DNA from 3 places in the Streptomyces sp. NBC_01255 genome. Region 2 is predicted to be linked to each of the others. Evidence: riboswitches for the same ligand, from Rfam matches in the RefSeq annotation. Region 2 holds a riboswitch; each other region holds the start of a gene.
The links. A riboswitch is a leader RNA that binds a small molecule or an ion and turns the genes downstream of it on or off. The one in region 2 is predicted to bind cyclic di-AMP.

Region 1: it holds a riboswitch for cyclic di-AMP, as region 2 does, so the genes downstream of both, OG357_RS23710 (transglycosylase family protein) here and OG357_RS06510 (M23 family metallopeptidase) in region 2, are expected to answer to the same signal.
Region 3: it holds a riboswitch for cyclic di-AMP, as region 2 does, so the genes downstream of both, OG357_RS01000 (LysM peptidoglycan-binding domain-containing protein) here and OG357_RS06510 (M23 family metallopeptidase) in region 2, are expected to answer to the same signal.

Annotation. Positions count from the first base shown of each region.
Region 1 covers NZ_CP108474.1:5,216,552-5,222,830, reverse strand. The annotation lists gene eno (phosphopyruvate hydratase) at 1-1,079, opposite strand, end outside; gene OG357_RS23710 (transglycosylase family protein) at 1,437-2,180, opposite strand; cyclic di-AMP (ydaO/yuaA leader) riboswitch at 2,184-2,357, opposite strand; gene OG357_RS23705 (transglycosylase family protein) at 2,612-3,697, opposite strand; gene OG357_RS23700 (cytochrome P450 family protein) at 3,882-5,207, opposite strand; gene OG357_RS23695 (globin domain-containing protein) at 5,260-6,279, shown strand, end outside.
Region 2 covers NZ_CP108474.1:1,520,708-1,526,986, forward strand. The annotation lists gene OG357_RS06505 (SGNH/GDSL hydrolase family protein) at 1-469, opposite strand, end outside; gene OG357_RS06510 (M23 family metallopeptidase) at 620-1,654, opposite strand; cyclic di-AMP (ydaO/yuaA leader) riboswitch at 1,659-1,821, opposite strand; gene OG357_RS06515 (tyrosine-protein phosphatase) at 2,210-3,031, shown strand; gene OG357_RS06520 (DUF6126 family protein) at 3,051-3,206, opposite strand; gene OG357_RS06525 (helix-turn-helix domain-containing protein) at 3,256-3,885, opposite strand; gene OG357_RS06530 (aspartate aminotransferase family protein) at 3,961-5,346, opposite strand; gene hpnH (adenosyl-hopene transferase HpnH) at 5,354-6,279, opposite strand, start outside.
Region 3 covers NZ_CP108474.1:237,387-243,665, forward strand. The annotation lists gene OG357_RS00985 (DeoR/GlpR family DNA-binding transcription regulator) at 1-482, shown strand, start outside; gene OG357_RS00990 (phosphocholine-specific phospholipase C) at 664-2,688, shown strand; gene OG357_RS00995 (DUF6197 family protein) at 2,749-3,366, opposite strand; cyclic di-AMP (ydaO/yuaA leader) riboswitch at 3,765-3,918, shown strand; gene OG357_RS01000 (LysM peptidoglycan-binding domain-containing protein) at 3,924-4,829, shown strand; gene OG357_RS01005 (alpha/beta family hydrolase) at 4,813-6,108, opposite strand; gene OG357_RS01010 (hypothetical protein) at 6,211-6,279, opposite strand, start outside.

The sequences.
Region 1 (6,279 bases), 3.7 Mb from region 2:
TTGAAGCCGTTGCGCTGGGCCAGCTCGACGGCGTCCAGAGTCTCGGTCAGCGAGCCGATCTGGTTGACCTTGACCAGGAGGGCGTTCGCGGTGCCCTCCTCGATGCCGCGGGCGAGGCGCTCCGGGTTGGTGACGAAGAGGTCGTCGCCGACGATCTGGACCTTGGCGCCCAGCTTGTCGGTGAGGACCTTCCAGCCCGCCCAGTCGTCCTCGTACAGCGGGTCCTCGATGGAGACCATCGGGTACGCGGAGACGAGCTCCTCGTAGTACTCGGTCATCTCGGCGGCCGAGCGGGACTTGCCCTCGAACTCGTACGAGCCGTCCTTGTAGAACTCGGACGCGGCGACGTCGAGTGCGAGCGCGACGTCGGTGCCCGGGGTGTAGCCGGCCTCCTTGATGGCCTCGATGATGAGGTCCAGGGCGGCGCGGTTCGACTCCAGGTTCGGGGCGAAGCCGCCCTCGTCGCCGAGGCCGGTGGAGAGGCCCTTGCGCTTCAGCACGCCCTTGAGGGTGTGGTAGATCTCCGCACCCCAGCGAAGGGCCTCGGAGAAGGACTCCGCGCCGATCGGGGCGATCATGAACTCCTGGATGTCCACGTTGGAGTCGGCGTGCGACCCACCGTTGAGGATGTTCATCATCGGAACGGGCAGCAGGTGCGCGTTCGGGCCGCCGAGGTAGCGGAAGAGCGGGAGGTCCGAGGCCTCGGACGCGGCGTGCGCGACGGCGAGGGAGACGCCGAGGATGGCGTTGGCGCCGAGCGAGCCCTTGTTCTCGGTGGCGTCGAGGTCGAACATCGCCTGGTCGATCAGGCGCTGCTCGGTGGCGTCGTACCCGACGAGCTCCGGGCCGATCTGCTCGATGACGGCGAGGACGGCCTTCTCGACACCCTTGCCGAGGTAGCGGTTCGGGTCACCGTCGCGAAGCTCGATGGCCTCGAACGCACCGGTGGAGGCACCGGACGGAACAGCAGCACGACCGGTGCTGCCGTCGTCGAGGCCGACCTCGACCTCGACCGTGGGGTTGCCTCGGGAGTCCAGGATTTCCCGGGCTACGACGACGTCGATGGACGGCACGAGCATCTCCTTTTTGGGATGTGACGCTGGATGTGACGCATGGCCGGTGCAGGGTCGCTTGGCCTTGCGACAAGAGCCTAACCGGCTCCGGGGCTCCGGCCGGCCCTGCGCCCGCCCCCTGGGACGAAAAAGGACCCAAGGGCATGCATCTCGGGACGAAGGGCCCCAGATCTACTGGGCGGTAACCGTCAAGTCGTCCCGAACCCGGGAAACCTGACGTACGGACCCCTGACATACGGACCCCGGACACACGGAACCCCGGTCCGGCGCGCACGGGGGAGAGTGCGCCGGACCGGGGTGGTCACCGCGGGAGGGTCATAGGAGGGGTCGGGCGAGCCGCCGGACTCACCCGAGCCGCCGGGCTCACTTGAGGTGGAGCTGCTGGCCCACGTAGATGAGGTCGGCGTTCTCGACGACGTCCTTGTTCAGCTCGAAGAGCTCGGCCCAGCCGCCCTTGACGCCGTGCGCCTCGGCGATCTTGCTGAGGGTGTCGCCGGCGACGACCTTGTACTCGCCGTCACCCTTCTTGACCACCTTGCCGGTCGGGGTGGTGACCGTCTTCTTGGTGGCGGCCTTCGGGGCGGCCTGCTGCTGCGTGGCCTGCTTCGGGGCCTGGCGCTGCTCGCTGCGGGTGGTCGGCTGCTCGGTCGAGCGCTGCGGCTGCGACTGCTGCTGGGTCTCCTGCTTCGGCGCGGCCTGCTGCGGCGCGCTCTCGGCGGAGCCGCCGTCGTACGAGGCGCCGGAGAGGCCCACGCCACAGGACGGCCAGGCACCCTTGCCCTGGCCCGCGAGGACCTTCTCGGCGATGGTGATCTGCTGGGACTTCGACGCCTGGTTGGCGGTCGAGGCGTAGGCGGTGCCGCCGTACGCGGCCCAGGTGGAGGCGGAGAACTGCAGGCCGCCGTAGTACCCGTTGCCGGTGTTGATCGACCAGTTGCCGCCGGACTCGCACTGGGCGACGCGGTCCCACTCGGAGGACGTGGCGGCCGAGGCGGTGCCCGCGGTCATCAGCGGGGCGGCGACGGCGACACCGGTGACGCCGACGAGCGTGGCGACCTGGGTGGCCTTGGAGGGACGACGGTGTTTGCCCTTGCCGGAAAACAGCATGGAGATTCTCCTCACCGACGCCTACGAGGTGAGCTGTCGGGTTCGGACCAATGAGTTGTCCGGCCGCGTGTCCTAGCACGCGACTTAACCCCTAGCCGATCGTCGGCCGTCTGTCTCAACGGCCGGGGTCGGCACTTACCTTGGGTCCCCCGCTCCTGCCTACGGCGCTTACGCGACGTTCCCATCGGCCGACGGCAGGATTCGGCGTTTCGGTCGACGGGGCCCGCGGTGGCGAGCGGTTACGACCGTAGACACAGACCCACCGGAAGTTCAAAGAGGCGTATTGCGGAAATATCGCCCCTACTTGCCCTCCGGTGGGGGGCGTTTGCGCAGGTGGGAGGTGACGGGAGCAAAGTTCGCGGACGGGACACGCCAGTTGAGGCGAAGAGACCCATGTCTCACTTGCCCAGAACCGGACATAAGCTCCCGAACTACTCGGCCTTCGCTTCCGAACCGATCGTCAGGTCGAGGCTCTGACCAGGGACGATGAGGTCCGGATCGATGCCCACGGTCCCGCGGTTGGCGTCGTAGAGGGCGTTCCAGCCGCCGGGGAGTTCGTTCTCCTGTGCAATCTCGGACAGGTTGTCACCGGGCCGCACGGTGTACGCGCCCGAAGCGCCCTGACTGTCCGTTGTGTCCGAATTCTTCACCTCGTCAGCGACGGGCGTGCCGGCGGGGCTTTCCGCCAGCTTGTCCGTCGATGAAGCATGCTTTCCGGATTCGGCAGGAGTGTCCGTCTTGCCGGTTTCCTCCGGAGCTGCGTCGCCCCGGTGCTTGCCGGTGCCGGGCGTGGCCGACGAGGCGTCACCCTTCGGCGTCTCGGGCGATACGGGCGTCAGGGACGCGTCGGGCGCTGCCGGGGTGGTGGTCGAGGTGCCCGGCGCGGTCGGGCCGACCGGCGTGGCCGGCGTGGTCGCCGTGCCCGGGGCGGTCGGCGTGGCCGCCGTCGCCGGCGCGGTCGGGCTGACCGGCGCGGTGGGGCTGACAGGGGTGGCGGGCGCGGCGGGGGCCTTCGACGCGGTACGGGGCGACTCGGCGGCCTCGGTGGTCGCGGTGGCCTTGGCGGCCCTCTCCGCGGCGGTGGCCTTCTCGGCAGCGGCGGTCTCCGACGGGGTGACCGGGACGCCCGCGGTCCGGTTCGATTCCGCCACGGGCCCCGTGGGCGCCTTCGTGGCAGCGGCGGGGCCCGGGTTGACCCCGGTGACCTTGCCGTCGTTCGCCAGACCGGCGATGGGCGCGCAGGTGGCCCAGTCATTGCTGCCACCGGCGAGCGCCGTGTCGGCGATCGCGATCTGCTGGGCGCGGCTGGCCAGGTCGGGGCTGGGCGCGTAGGCGAGGCCGCCGTTCCGCTCCCAGCTGTCCTGGGTGAACTGGAGGCCGCCGTACATGCCGTTGCCGAAGTTGGCACTCCACTGGCCACCGGACTCGCACTCGGCGACCCGGTCCCAGGTCGCCGCGTCGGCGGCGGAGGCGGAGCCACTGGCGAGCAGCGGCAGCGCCAGAGCGGATCCGGTCACTCCCGCGGCGACGACGATGGCGGGGGCCTGACGGGGGCGACGGTGTCGTCCGTTCCCGGAGCGCATAGGGAGGCCTTTCGCGTGACGGCTGAGACTGCCGGGAAACGTAGCGGCATTCGAACGCTCGTCACAAGTCGATGGACCCCCGATCACGTGAAGATCACATTTCTGACGGTCCGTCAACTCACAGGAGGCGTACGGAAGGGGTGAAATCAACCGGAAGCGTGCGCAATCCCCGCATGATGAGCCCGCCGCGCCACCGCAGTTCGGCGGGATCGGCCGCAAGTCGCAGGTCGGGCAGGCGCGTCAGGAGCGTGGCCAGCGCGGCCTGTCCTTCCAGGCGGGCGAGCGGCGCCCCCAGGCAGTAGTGGATGCCGTGCCCGTACCCGAGGTGCTGGTTGTCGCGCCGGGAGAGGTCCAGCGTGTCCGGCTCCGCGAACCGCTCCGGGTCCCGGTTGGCGGCGGCGAGGACCACGAGCACCGGGTCGCCCGCCGGGATCTCCTGCCCGCCGACGGTCAGTGCCTGCGTCGCGTACCGCCAGGTCGCCATCTCCACCGGCCCGTCGTACCGCAGCAGCTCCTCGACGCCCGTCTCCAGGAGCCCCGTCTCCCCCGCCGCGACCGAGGCCTGGAGCCGCTCGCGCTGCTCGGGATGGCGGAGCAACTGGTAGACGCCGTTGCCGATGAGGTTCACGGTCGTCTCGAAGCCGGCGAAGAGGATGATGAAGGCCATGGCGGCGGCCTCGTTCTCGGTGAGGTGCTCGCCGTGGTCGGAGGCCCTGATGAGCCCCGAGATGAGGTCCTCGCCGGGCTCCTCGCGCTTGCGGTGGATCAGCTCCGCGAGGTAGCCGCGCATCTTCTTCACCGACCGGGCGACCCCGCCGCGCGGCCCGCCGCCGTGCCGGATCATCATCCCGGCCCAGTCCCGGAAGTCGTCCTGGTCCTCCGGGGGCACGCCGAGCAGGTCGCAGATCGCGTAGATGGGGAGCGGGAACGCGAACTCGTGGATGAGGTCGGCGCTCCCCTTCTCCACGAAGTCGTCCATGAGCCGGTCGGTCAGCTCCTGCACGCGCGGCGCGAACTCCGCGACCCGGCGCGGCGTGAAGGCCTTCGACACGAGCCGCCGCAGCCGGGTGTGGTCCGGCGGGTCGATGTTGAGCAGATGCGTCATCAGCTCGGCCTTGCGCTCGCCCGGGATGCCCGTCTTCCCCTTCGCGTGCGGGGACTCGTCATGGTGCGCCGGGTTCTTGGAGAGCCTCTGGTCGGCGAGGGCCTGCCGGGCGTCCGCGTACCGGGTGACGAGCCAGGCCTCGACCCCGCTGGGCAGTCTGGTGCGGTGCACGGGCGCGTGCTCCCGCAGCCAGGCGTAGGCGGGATAGGGATCGCTGGCGAACTCCCAGGTGAAGAGCTCGGGGGCGGGGCTGGTACTCACTCCCCGACCGTACAGGGAGGCCCCCGGGTCACCGGCGGGGCGCAGGCAGGGCACAGCCGGCGGGCAGGCGGGGCACATGTATGGAGAACCTGTGATCATGAGGTGCCGGATGTGCCCTAGATTCATGTCAGTGGATCCCCAGCTGATCAGAAGCACGTTCGCGATCGTCGAGAGACGGGCCGAGCACGCCGTCACCTTCTTCTACTCGCACCTCTTCTGGAACAACCCGGGAGTGCGCGAGCTCTTCCCCGAGGACATGGTCCCGCAGCGGGACCGGCTCTTCGCCGCGCTGACGCATGTGGTGACCCACCTGGAGGATCCCGCCCTCGCCGCCTATCTGGGGCACCTGGGCCGCGACCACCGCAAGTTCCTCGCCTCGCCCGCGCTGTACGCCGCCGTCGGCGAGAGCCTGATCGGCGCCTTCGCGCACGCCGCCGGCTCCGCGTGGACCATCGAGGCGGAGAAGGCCTGGACCGAGGCGTACGGGCTCGTGGTCGAGCTGATGCAGGCGGGCGCCGACGAGGCCGCCGGGGCCGGCGAGCCCGCCTGGTGGGACGCGGACGTCGTCCGCCACGAGCGGTACGGCGACAGCCTGGCCGTCCTGACCCTGCGGCCCCGGCAGCCCTTCCCCTATGTACCCGGCCAGTACGTCAGCGTCAGCTCGCTGCGCGTCCCGCGCGTCTGGCGCACCTACTCCGTCGCGAACGCGCCCCGCGACGACGGCACGCTCGACCTCCATGTGAGCCGGATCCCCGGCGGCGCGATGAGCACGGCGCTCGTCGGCGAGACCGGTCCCGGCGAGGTCCTGCGGCTCAGCGCCGCCGGCGGCGGCCTCACGGCACGGACGTCTTCGGGCGGACTCCGCACGTATATATGCGCGGGTACGGGCTGGGCGCCGGTGCGGGCCCTCCTGGAGGAGGCCACCGAGACGGAGCCGGGCCTTGAGGGCCGGCTGTTCGTCGTGGCCCGCGCGAAGGACCATCTGTACGGGCGCCCCGACGCGGAGTCCCTGAAGGAACGTCTCCCCGGACTGAACGTCACCTACATCACCGCGGCCCCCGGCCGCCGGCGCGACCAGGCGACCGAACGCCTCGTCCACGCGCTCCAGGCCTGCGAGCAGTGGCCCGCGCACGAGGTCTACCTCGCCGGG
Region 2 (6,279 bases):
CGATGGACCGGACGTGGGCCGTGTAGGTGGCGATCTTCCCGCGCAGGTGCCGGAGCACGGGGATGTCACGGGTGTCGAAGCCGGTGGTCACCATGACGGTGCCGACGGCGGAGGTCAGGTCGGCGACGGCGCGCTCGAAGCGCTCGGCCACGTCGTCGGGGTCGGTGCCGGGCCGGATGATGTCGTTGCCGCCGGCACAGAAGGTCACCAGGTCGGGGGCGAGTTCCTTCGCCCGGGGGACCTGTTCCGCCACGATCTGGTCGAGCAGGCGCCCGCGTACGGCCAGGTTGGCGTAGCGGAAGTCGTCGTGCTCCGGCAGCTCGTCGGCGAGCAGCACCGCGAAGCGGTCCGCCCAGCCGACGTACGTCCCGTCGGGCCCGGGGTCTCCGACGCCCTCGGTGAAGCTGTCACCGATCGCCGCGTACGACCCGAATGCGTTCTTGTCTCTTGATCTCGAATCGTCTGCCACGGGAGCACATCCTTCCCTTTCGGATGTGACCTACGCGACCGTAAGGAGGGGTTGACGCAGGGTGACATATGCCACCGATAAAGATTCTCCCAAGCCGGAATACGCCGACGGCCCGGCACACATGTGCCGGGCCGTCAGGGAGCGTCCGTGTCAGACGGAGACGCCGTGCTGGCGCAGGTAGGCCAGCGGGTCGACGTCGGAGCCGTAGCTCGGGGAGGTGCGGATCTCGAAGTGCAGGTGCGGGCCGGTGGAGTTGCCGGTCGAGCCGGAGAGGCCGATCTGCTGGCCGCCGGTGACGGTCTGGCCGGACGAGACGGAGAGGGAGGAGAGGTGCGCGTACTGCGAGTAGTTGCCGTCGGCGTGCTGGATGACGACCTCGTTGCCGTAGGCGCCGCTCCAGCCGGCGGAGACGACCGTGCCGGCGCCGACGGCGCGGACGGTGGTGCCGGAGGAGGCGGTGAAGTCGACACCGGTGTGGTAGCCGGAGGACCACATGGAGCCGGAGGCGCGGTACGGGGTGGAGAAGCCGGCGCTGACGGGGGCGACCCAGCCGGACGCGGAGGTCGAGGCCCCGGACGACTGGGAGGTCTGCGACGACTGCGACGAGGAGGACTCGGCGGAGGCGGCGGCCGGAGCGGCGGCGCGCTGGCTGCTGCGCGAGGCACGCGAGGAGTCGCCGTTCTTCTCGGAGCTCTGCGTGCTCTCGGGAGCGGCCTTCGGGGCGGCCTTCGGAGCCGCCTTCGGGGCGGCGGCCTTGGGCGCGGCGCTCTTCGGAGCGGCGGCGGCGGTGTTCTTCGCGCCGAGCGTGAGCTTCATGCCGGGCAGGATCAGCGAGGGGTTCTCGCCGACGACCTGGCGGTTGTCCGCGTAGAGCTTCTGCCAGCCGCCTGCGAGGTGGTGCTCGGTGGCGATCTTCGACAGGTAGTCGCCGCTGACGACGGAGTACGTCTTCGGCGCGGCCTTCGCGGCGGCGGTGGGCGCGGCCTGGAGGGCGGCGGGCGCCTTCACCTGAGCGGCGGCGACGGCCTGGGCGGGGACGGCGGCCGGGGCGGCCTGCTCGGCGGCGTGGGCTCCGGTGGCGCCGAGGAGCGGAAGGGCGACGACGGCGCCTCCCGTACTGGCGACGACGAGACCACGCGTGATGGAATTGATCTTGGGACGGCGGTGCTTACCCTTCGCGGGCATGGCGAATTCCTCTCCGGCGCCTACGAGGTGAGCTGTCGGGTTCGGACTGGAGATGCCCGGCCGCGTTCTCACGCGGCTTCACCCCGAGCCGTCCTGTTGTCGCGGGACCGGCGTACTTCCTGGGTCCCCCGCTCCTGCCACGCATGGGATGAGTGCGGATTCCGGACGGTGGCAGGATTCGGCGGTCCGACCGGATTGACGGTGACGCTAGACGAGCGGGGTCGGAGCGAACAAGCCGCAGATTTCCTCCGGCATTACCCGGGCCGCATTCCGGGCGGAATTCCGGTCACCCTCCGTCGATGACGGTCCTTCGATTTCCTTTTTCCGTACGGCAATTGCCCGGGGCCTTCGGCCACGATCCGTCACATCTATGACCCTGCTCACGCGGCATCGCCCATCTCGCCTGCAACCAGGGCGTGTTCCCCTTAACGCCTCATTTCGGACAGATCACCCATTCCCGTCCGAGGGGGTGCGCCGACCCCGTCCCACCTGGATGATTGCCCTAGGAACCGATCTCGCATCGGGCCCCCGAACGACGACCCCCCAGGAGCATCCGTGACGCAGCAGCTGCCGCAGGTCCCGCCCACCGAAGCGAACGAACCCGAGCTGGCCGAGGTCCGCAACTTCCGGGACGTGGGCGGCCTGCCGACGACGGACGGGCGCGCCGTGCGGCCCGGACGCCTCTTCCGCAGCGGCCACCTCGCCCACGCCACCGAGACCGACGCCGCCTTCCTCGCCTCACTGGGCCTGCACACCGTCTTCGACTTCCGCAACGAGGCCGACCGCAAGGTCGAGGGTGCGGACGTCGAGCTCCCCGGCGTGCGAAACGTGAACATACCCCTCAACGACCCCGCCGACGGCAAGGAGTTCTGGAAGCTGGTGTGCGACGGCGACATCGCGCAGTTGCGGGACATCCTGGGCGACGGCAAGGCGGCGGCCCGTATGTCCGACTCGTACCGGAAGATGGTGGTCGAGCGGACGTCGGAGCACAGCCGGATCCTGCACTCCATGGCCGAGGAGAGCGTCCCGGCCCTGATGCACTGCGCGGCGGGCAAGGACCGCGCCGGCCTCTCCATCGCGATCACGCTGCTCGCCCTCGGCGTCGAGGTCGAGGCGATCGAGGCGGACTACGTGAAGTCGAACGACCCGCACCGCCGCTACAAGGTGCGCCGCAGCTCCACCGGCGCGGACGCGATGTCGCCCGAGGTGATGGAGCTGCTGAGCCCGCTCTTCGACGCGCGGGTGGAGTATCTGCGGGGCGCCTTCGAGACGATCGAGGCGACGTGGGGCTCGGTCGAGACCTACCTCACGGAGGGGCTGAAGCTGGCCCCCGAGACCCGCGAGCGGCTGCGGGAGCGCTTCCTCACGGAGGCGTGAGCCCGCCCGGGGCGCCGCTCTACTGGTTCTGCCCGCCGAGCATGAAGAGCAGGTAGAGGAAGCCGGCGAAGAGGTGCCCGGCGATCAGGTACGCGAAGAGGCGGAGGGCCAGCCCCTTGGGAAACTTGCCTTCCCCGCGCTCTTCACCGGTGACAGGTCGTGACTTCTCGGACATCTCGGTCCTTTTCTGGCGAAGGGGCACGTTCTCACGAGGAGGCGCGGTATCAGCGCCGGTGCGGGGTTCCGTCGCCGAGGCACAGCTCGGCGACGGGACTCTGCATCAGGGTGTGGACGAAGAGCAGCTCGGCCCCGCCGGGAGTGGCGGCGCCGATGCGGTGCGGGGTCAGCGAGTCGAAGTGCGCGCTGTCCCCGGGATCGAGGACGTGGACGGCGTCGCCGAGCGCGAGCCGCACCCGCCCCTCCAGGACGTGGATCCACTCCTCGCCGGGGTGGACCCGCACGATGTCGGCCCGGGTGGCGTACGGCACGTGGACGCGCAGGCACTGGAGCGCCCGCCCGGCGCCGCCGGCCTGCCGGTAGATCCAGCCGTCGGCCTCGACGGGTTCGGAGCGGCCGGCCCGGACGACGGGGTCACGCTCGGGCGGAGCCTCGCCGAGGAGCTCGGAGACCGTCGTACCGTAGATACGGGCGAGGCCGAGCAGCATCGGCAGCGACGGTTGCCGGTTCCCCGTCTCCAGCCGGGAGAGGTGGGCCGGCGAGAGGCCGGCCCGCTGGGCGGCGGCCTCCAGGGTGAGTCCCCGGCGGCGGCGCAGGGCCCGCAGCTGCGGGGCGACGTCGGGCAGGACGTCGGGGGTGGCGGAGTCCGGGGAGGCTTCCCCGGGGACGTGGTCCATGCGTCCATTGCGCCAGGATCATGCCTCTGAGGCAAGTTTCTTGCCTCAGAGGCAAAGATCGCGGACTCGTCCGGCTCAGCGCTGCGCCACGGCCTGCTTCACCAGGGTCTTCCCGAAGTCCCACATCAGCCCGCCGCCGCCGTGGGCCTCGTCCATGACCGCCGTGAACGCGGTGACGAACCGGTCCACGTCCGCCTCGTCGATGACCAGCGGCGGGATCAGTTTGATCACCTCCAGGTGGTCCCCCGAGACCTGGGTGAGGATGTGGTGCCGCTGGAGCAGCGGCACCACGACCATCTGGGCGAAGAGACCCTTCCGGGCCGCCTGGAGCATGGCCCAGCGGCCGCGCAGCCCCAGCGACGTCGGCCGGCCGAACTCGATCCCGATCATCAGCCCGCGCCCGCGGACCTCGTGCAGCAGCTCGTACCGGGGTACGAGCTCCTCGAGGCGGGAGCGGAGCAGCCCGCCGATCCGCCGGACGCGGGCGACCGTGTCCTCGCTCTCCATGACCGAGAGGACGGCGAGCCCGGCGGCCATGGCCTGCGCGTTCGATCCGAAGCTCGCCGAGTGGACGAGGACCCGGTCCATGGACGAGTAGACCTTCTTGAAGATCCAGTCCTTGCCGAGGGTGGCGCCGACCGGCACGTAGCCGCCGGAGAGCGCCTTGGCGACGCAGACCAGGTCCGGTTCGACCCCCGCCTCGTGCTGGTACGCGTAGAAGTCGCCGGTCCTGCCGAGGCCGGTCTGCACCTCGTCCACGATCAGCAGCGCGCCGTGCCGGTGCAGCAGCTCCTGGGCGGCGAGCAGGAAGCCGGGCGGCGCCTCCTGGACGCCCTTGCCCTGGATCGGCTCCACGACGAAGGCCGCCACGTCGCCGCGGCGCAGCTCCCGCTCCAGGGCTTCGAGGTCGCCGAGGGCGATCGCGGTGTCCGGCAGGAGCGGGTCGAAGCCCTCCCGGAAGCCCTGCTCGCCGTTGACCGAGAGCGAGCCGGTGGTGAGCCCGTGGAAGGCGTGGGCGCAGTAGAGGACCCTGGGCCGCCCGGTGGCGTACCGGGCGAACTTGAGGGCGGTCTCGACGGCCTCGGTGCCGCTGTTGCCGAAGAAGACCCGGTCGAGGTGGGGGCTGTGGGCGAGGAGGCGTTCGGCGAGCAGCCCCGGCAGGGGCTGGCAGTCGAAGCGGGTGAGGTCGGCGAGCTGGGCGTCCAGGACGTCGTGGAGGGCCTTGCGGACGACGGGGTGGTGCCGTCCGAGACCCATCACGCCGAATCCGGCGAGCATGTCGAGGTGGTCGACGCCGTCGGCGTCCCAGAAGTGGGCACCCTCGGCCCGCTCGTACACCTTGTCGAAGCCGATGGTGTGGAGCATGCGCGGCAGCTGGTGGTTGAGGTGCTTGGCGTGCAGCTCGTACCGCTCACCGCCGCGCTCGGCGAGCAGCGCCCGCAGGTCGAACTCACCCTTCACGAGTCACTCACCCGTTGTTCCCGGAGACGGTCTCCCGGATCGCACGCAGGGACTCCTTGAGGGAACCCATGGTGGCGAGGACGGCGGTGGGCTCGTAGCCGCAGTGCGCCATGCAATTGGCGCAGCGCGGGTCCTTTCCGCGGCCGTACTTGTCCCAGTCGGTGTCCTCGACGAGTTCGCGGTACGTGGGGACGTAGCCGTCGCTCATCAGATAGCAGGGTCGCTGCCAGCCGAAGAGCGAGTAGTTGGGAATGGCCCAGGCCGTGCAGGGGAAATCGGCCTTTCCCTCGAGGAAGTCCAGGAAGAGCGGCGAGTGGTTGAGACGCCAGCGGCGCCGGTTCCCGCCCGCGAAGGCCTTCTTGAAGAGCTCGCGGGTCTGCTCGACGCCGAGGAAGTGCTCCTGGTCGGGGGCCTTCTCGTAGGCGTAGGCGGGCGAGATCATCATTTCGTCGACCTGGAGGTCGTCGTTGAGGTAATTGAGCACCTCGATGATGGTCTGCGGGGTGTCCGTGTTGAAGAAGGTCGAATTGGTGGTGACGCGGAAGCCGCGCCGCTTGGCCTCCTTGATGGCCGCCACCGCCTCGTCGAACACGCCTTCCTTGGCGACGGATTCGTCGTGCCGCTCGCGCAGGCCGTCGATGTGCACGGCGAAGGCGAAGTACGGCGAGGGCGTGAACTTGTCCAGCTTCTTGCGGAGCAGCATCGCGTTGGTGCAGAGGAAGACGTACTTCCTCCTGGCCACCAACTGGCGCACGATCTCGTGGATCTGAGGGTGCATCAGGGGCTCGCCGCCCGCGATGGACACCATGGGGGCGCCTGACTCCAGGACCGCGCCGACCGCTTGCGCGACCGGCATGCGCTGCTTGAGGACACCCGCCGGGTGCTGGATCTTCCCGCAGCCCTCGCACGCGAGGTTGCAGGCGTAGAGCGGCT
Region 3 (6,279 bases), 1.3 Mb from region 2:
GGGCGCTCGCCCTGCGGTTCGCGAGCGGCCGGGCGGAGGCGGCGGGCGGGGGCGCGGCCGGGCCCGCGCTGACCGTGGTCACCAACGCGCTCAACATCGCCGGCGAGCTGGCGGTGCGCCCACAGATCAAGATCGTCACGACGGGCGGGGTGGCACGCCCGCAGACGTACGAGCTGGTCGGCCCGCTGACCGTCGGCGTGCTCAACGAGGTCGTGCTCGACGTCGTGATCCTCGGGGTCGACGGTGTCGACCCCGAGCTGGGCGTGATGGCCCACCACGAGGACGAGGCGAGCATCAGCCGGCTGTTCGCCCAGCGATCGAGCCGGGTCGTCGTCGTGACCGACTCCTCCAAGATGGGCCGCCGCGCGTTCGCCCGTATCTGCGGTCTGGACCGGGTCGATCTCCTGGTCACCGACACGGACATCTCGGCGGAGGCCACGGCGCAGCTCACGGAGGCCGGGGTGAAGGTCCTCACCGTCTGACCGGGACGGAGCCAGACATCAGCCTTATTGGTATGAGGTCGGACCAATCTCCACACCGGCATTCCATGGCCCTGGGCTGTTAACCCAGGAATTACTGCACGGCCGTATACCTTTAAGCTCCCCTCCCCCATCATGGCTCCCGACGTGCCGCGCGGGCACGCCGTGACAGGAGAGGCGGGGCATGCTTCCCATCAGCCGCAGGGGATTCGTCGGAATCGGCGCGGGGCTCGTCGCCGGGGCGGCGCTGGCGCCCGGCCGGGCATCGGCCGCCGCGCGTGCCGCGACCGGCACGCTCACCGACGTCCGGCACGTGGTGATCCTCATGCAGGAGAACCGCAGCTTCGACCACTACTTCGGCACGCTGCGCGGCGTACGGGGGTTCGGCGACCGTGCCGCCGGCAATCTGCCCGGCGGCTGGGGCATGTTCCACCAGCCCAACTGGGGCGGCCGCCAGTACCCGTGGAAGCTCAGCGACACCCCGCCCGCGGGCGGCGTCGACGGCGAGACCCTCGCACAGTGCAACGGCGATCTGCCCCACAGCTGGACCTCGCAGCACGCGGCCTGGAACAAGGGCCGGATGGACAACTGGGTCATGGGCGTGGGCAACACGCGGACGCTCGGTCACCTCGACCGCGAGGACATCCCCTTCCACCACGCGCTCGCCGACCACTACACGATCTGCGACGCGTACTTCTGCTCGGCGCTCAGCGCCACCGGCCCCAACCGGACGTTCCTGTGGAGCGGGAAGATCGACGGCTCCAGCAAGGACGGGGGCGACGAGTCGGGGCTGACCTGGGAGACGTACGCGGAGGCGCTCCAGCGGGCCGGGGTGAGCTGGAAGGTCTACCAGAACGCGCAGGACAACTATGGCGACAACGGTCTCGCCTATTTCAAGAAGTTCACCGACGCCCGCCCCGGCGACCCGCTGTACGACCGGGGCATGGGCTCGGTCCCCAAGGTCACCGGCTCGACGCCTGACGACATCGCCGCGGCCATCCGCGCCGACGTCGTGGCGGGCACGCTGCCGCAGGTGTCGTGGGTGGTGGCGAGCGAGGCGTTCTCCGAGCACCCGTACGCGCCGCCCGGGGACGGCGCGCACTTCGTCGACCTCGTCTACCGCGCGCTGGCCGCCGACTCCGAGGTCTTCGACTCGACGGTGCTGTTCCTCAACTACGACGAGAACGACGGCTTCTTCGACCACGTGCCGCCGCCGGTCGCCCCGCCGGGGACACCGGGCGAGTACCTGGACGGCGTGCCGATCGGACTGGGCTTCCGTGTCCCCATGCTTGTCATGTCCCCGTGGACCCGGGGCGGTTGGGTGAGCTCCGAGGTCTTCGACCACACCTCCGTCCTCCGCTTCATGGAGACCTGGACGGCGGCCCTCGGCACACCGGCCACCTGTCCGAACATCAGCGCCTGGCGGCGCCGGGTGACGGGCGACCTGACGAGCGTCTTCGACTTCGCCCACCCGGTGTACGGAGTGCCCGCCGGCCTCCCCTCCACGGCGAAGGTGATCGGCCAGGCCACCTGCGGCCCGCTGCCGAACCCGGCGCCGCAGAACAACGCGCAGCCCGCGCAGGAGTCCGGCACCCGCCCGGCGCGCGCCCTGCCGTACCAGGTGAACGGCAACCTCGACCGGTTCGAGTTCGGTGCCGCCGGCAAGATCCTGGCCTGGTTCTCGATGACGAACCAGGGGGTGGAGGCCAAGCAGGCGGCGCACTTCTCGATCCACCCGCACCAGCACCGCGACACGGCCGCCTGGCAGTACACGGTCGACGCGGGCGGCACGGCCTCCGACTACTTCAACATCGGGCTCGGGTCGGGATCCGGGAAGTACGACATCTCGATGATGGGCCCCAACCGCTTCCTGCGGCGCTTCACCGGCGACGCGTCCAAGGCCGGCAAGGCCGTGGAGGTCGCGGCCCGGTTCGCGCCGGAGGCGGGGACGGGCCGGACGGCCCTGTGGTTCAGGATGACCAACACCTCGGCTGCTCCGGTGACGTTCACGATCCGCTCGAACGCCTACCGCACGGACGGACCGTGGACCTACACGGTCCCGGCGAACTCCAGCCGCGAGGACTTCTTCAACGCGGTGGCCTACAACGGCGGCTGGTACGACTTCACGATCCTCGCCGACATCGACGGGACCTGGTCACGCCGGTACACCGGCCACATCGAGACCGGAGCCCCGAGCGTCACCGGCTGAACCCGCGCACGCCGGCCGGTCGCACCGGCCGGTGTCACCGGCAGGGCTCACCGACAGGACTCACCGGCCGGCGTGCGCGGCGCGGCGGATCGTCGCGTCGAGGAGGCCCACCGCGTCGGCGGCCGTACGGCCGGGGGCCCGGTTCCACGGACCGATCAGCTCGCCCCATCCCTGCGACCGGAGCTCGGTCATGATCCAGGCGGCCGCCTCGTTCATGGTGTCCGCGCTGCCGTAGCCGAGGCGGTGGGCTGCGAGGAGCGCGCCGCAGACACAGCGCGCTCCCCGCGCGTCGCGCAGCTTGTACGGCGCGTTCTGCCAGCCCCACTCCGTGAGCACCAGCCGCGCGTAGCCGAGGTGGACCGAGGGGCGCAGCTCGGGACGGCCGATCCGGCGCCAGGCGTGCAGTCGGTCCGGGAGTACGGCTCCGATGCGGCCGGGGAGCGTCTCGACGGGGGCCGACGGCGGGAGCGCGTCGAGCGCGTCGGCCACGAGCCGGTCCACGGACACGGTGAGGAGGGCCCGCCAGTCCGCGGGCTCGGGCGTCCGCTCCGGCGCGGGGGCCGGCCGAGCGGGGGCGGTCCAGTCGGTGACGATCCGCTGCCAGGTGGCGCTCTCGAAGAGAGCGGCCGCCTCGCGGTCGAGGGTGTCCGGGCTGATCGGGGCGATGGAGGTCGGCATCCGGGTGGCTCCTGGGTCGGGTACCTCCATCCTTCAAGAAGAATGTCTAGTTTGCGACTTTTGCCCGCACTGGGCGTGCCCCACTCGCACCAGCGCGGGCGAACAGCCCACCTCGGCCAATTTCCGCCCATTTACTCACCAACGGAATTACATCGCATATTCGGACATTACTCTCCTGGTGACGCGGTTCACTTTCTCTCGCCCTCGTCAGGGACCCGTACACCCGCAGCCCGTACCGCACACGGAAGTTCACCGCCTCCCGAGCCCGGTCGATCTTGAATTCCCTGAATTCGGAGATCCAATTCCGGGAGCCGGCGATCAGATCCTCTTGTTATCCGGCGCAATGCTGGCCTACGGTCACCCCCATTCGAGCGGAACGCCTAATCCTGCCGCCGCCCGAAAACACCTCCCTTTCACCCGACGGCAGGAGCGGGGGACCCACGAATTCGCCGGTCCGGAATCCGGAACGGCTCGGGGTGCAGCCGCGTGTGCGCGGCCGGACATCTCCCGTCCGAACCCGACAGCTCACCCCGCAGGCGCCGGAGAGGACATCCGTCATGCCTGCACACGGTAAGCACCGCCGCCCCCGTCGCCGCACCGTCTCCCGCGGCCTCGCGCTCGCCGGCACGGGCGGCGCCGCCCTGGCCCTGCCGCTGGTCGTCCCCGCCACGGCCGGCGCCGAGACCGTTTCGGCCGCACCGAAGATCGCCGCGCAGCCCTTCGCCGCGCATTCCTTCGCGGCCCAGCCCGCCGCTCCGGCTGCCGCTCCCTCGGCCCCCGCCGCCGCGCGCACGTACACCGTGGTGAGTGGTGACTCGCTTTCCCTGATCGCCCAGAAGAAGGGAATTCAGGGCGGCTGGAAGTCGATTTACCGGGCCAACAAGTCCGCCGTGGGTGACAATCCGTCACTCATTCACCCCGGTCTCGAACTGACGATTCGTCGGGATTCCGCGAAGCCCGCCACGAAGCCCGCCCCGGTATCCGCGACCGCGCAGAAGAAGAGCTCCACGACCACGGAGCGGGCGAGCCGCTCCGAGCGCCGTGCCGCGGCCCCGGCCGCCGCCTCGGGTGCCTCCGCCGCGCAGGCGGCGCCCGCCGCCGCGCCCGCCGTCAAGGCCGCCCCGGCCGCCGCCACCCAGTACGCCGACAACCTCGACGGCTGGATCCGGCAGTCGCTGGACATCATGGCCCAGCGCGGCATCCCCGGTTCGTACGACGGAATCCTCCGCAACGTGATGCGCGAGTCCTCCGGCAACCCCCGGGCCATCAACCTCTGGGACTCGAACGCCGTGGCCGGCACCCCCTCGAAGGGTCTGCTCCAGGTCATCCAGCCGACCTTCGACGCCTACCACGTCCCGGGCACGTCCACGGACCTGTTCGACCCGGTCGCCAACATCACGGCCGCCTGCAACTACGCGGCCGACCGCTACGGCTCCATCGACAACGTCAACGGGGCCTACTGAGCCGGAACCACTCGGCGAACCAGTCCGTGGCGAGCTCCGCCACCTCCTCCAGGGCGCCCGGCTCCTCGAAGAGGTGGGTGGCCCCGGGGACGACGGTCAGCCGGTTCTCGCAGCGCAGCAAGGCCTGAGCGCGTCTGTTGAGGTCCAGCACGAGCGCGTCCCGGCCGCCCACCACCAGGAGGGTCGGGGCGCGCACCCGGCCCAGGTGCTCGCCCGCCAGGTCGGGCCGGCCGCCGCGTGAGACGACGGCGGCGACGCCGGAACCGGGATCGGCCGCCGCCCACAGCGCGGCGGCCGCGCCCGTGCTCGCCCCGAAGTAGCCGAGCGGCAGCTCGCCGCCCTCGGGGTGCCCGGCCAGCCACTCCGTGGCGCTCGCCAGCCGTCCGGCGAGCAGCGGGGTGTCGAAGACGTGTGCCCGGTCGGTCGCCTCGGCCTCGGTGAGCAGGTCGAAGAGCAGCGTCCCGAGACCTGCCCGGTTCAGGGCCGCCGCGACCGCGCGGTTCCGCGGACTGTGCCGGCTGCTGCCGCTTCCGTGGGCGAAGAGGACGATGCCGGTCGCGCCGTCGGGGACGGCGAGCCGTCCGGCGAGGGTGGCGCCGGTCGCCGGGATCCGGACGTCCGTGTCCCGGACGACGGGGTCGCGCGCGGCCCGGCTGCGGGCGAGGCAGTCGAGCACCTCCGCGTCGGACGTCTGCGAGAAGTCGCGGTAGAACTGGCCGATCGCGTAGAAGAAGTCGGGCTCGCGGACGCTGACGGTCTCGTCGGCCTCGCCGCCGAGGCGGGCGGTCCAGCCGGGCGGCGCGACCGGGACCGCGAGGACGATCCGCGCGGCACCCTTGGCCCGGACCACCCGGCAGGCGGCCAGCGCCGTCGCGCCCGTGGCGAGCCCGTCGTCGACGATGACGACCGTCCTGCCGTCGAGCGGCACGGGCGGGCGGCTGCCCCGGTAACGGTGCGTGCGCTCTTCGAGCTCGACGTGCTCACGCTCCTCCACGGCCGCGAGGTCCCGCTCGCCCACGCCGGTCTCGCGCAGCACCTGGTCGTTGAGGACGCGTACGCCGCCTTCCCCCAGGGCGCCCATCGCGAGCTCCGGCTGGTACGGCACCCCCAGTTTGCGCACGAGACAGATGTCGAGGGGCGCGTCGAGCGCGTCGGCGACCTGCGCGGCCACCGGTACTCCGCCGCGCGGGAGGCCCAGGACCACGACGTCCTGGCCCTTGAGGTGGTCGAGACGGGCGGCCAGCTGCCGGCCCGCGTCGGTGCGATCGCTGAAGTCCATGGTCCGCCGCCCTTCCGCACGCGGCCCGGGCGCCGGGAGGAACGGTGTGTCCCGTCCCCTGCCCGTCTCTCCAGGGTAGACGGGTCGCCCCCGCGGGACAGGTCAGCGGGACTGCAGGGCGTCGAGGGCGACGGCCTGGGCTATCGCGAGCCGCCGGTCGAGCTCCGGGTC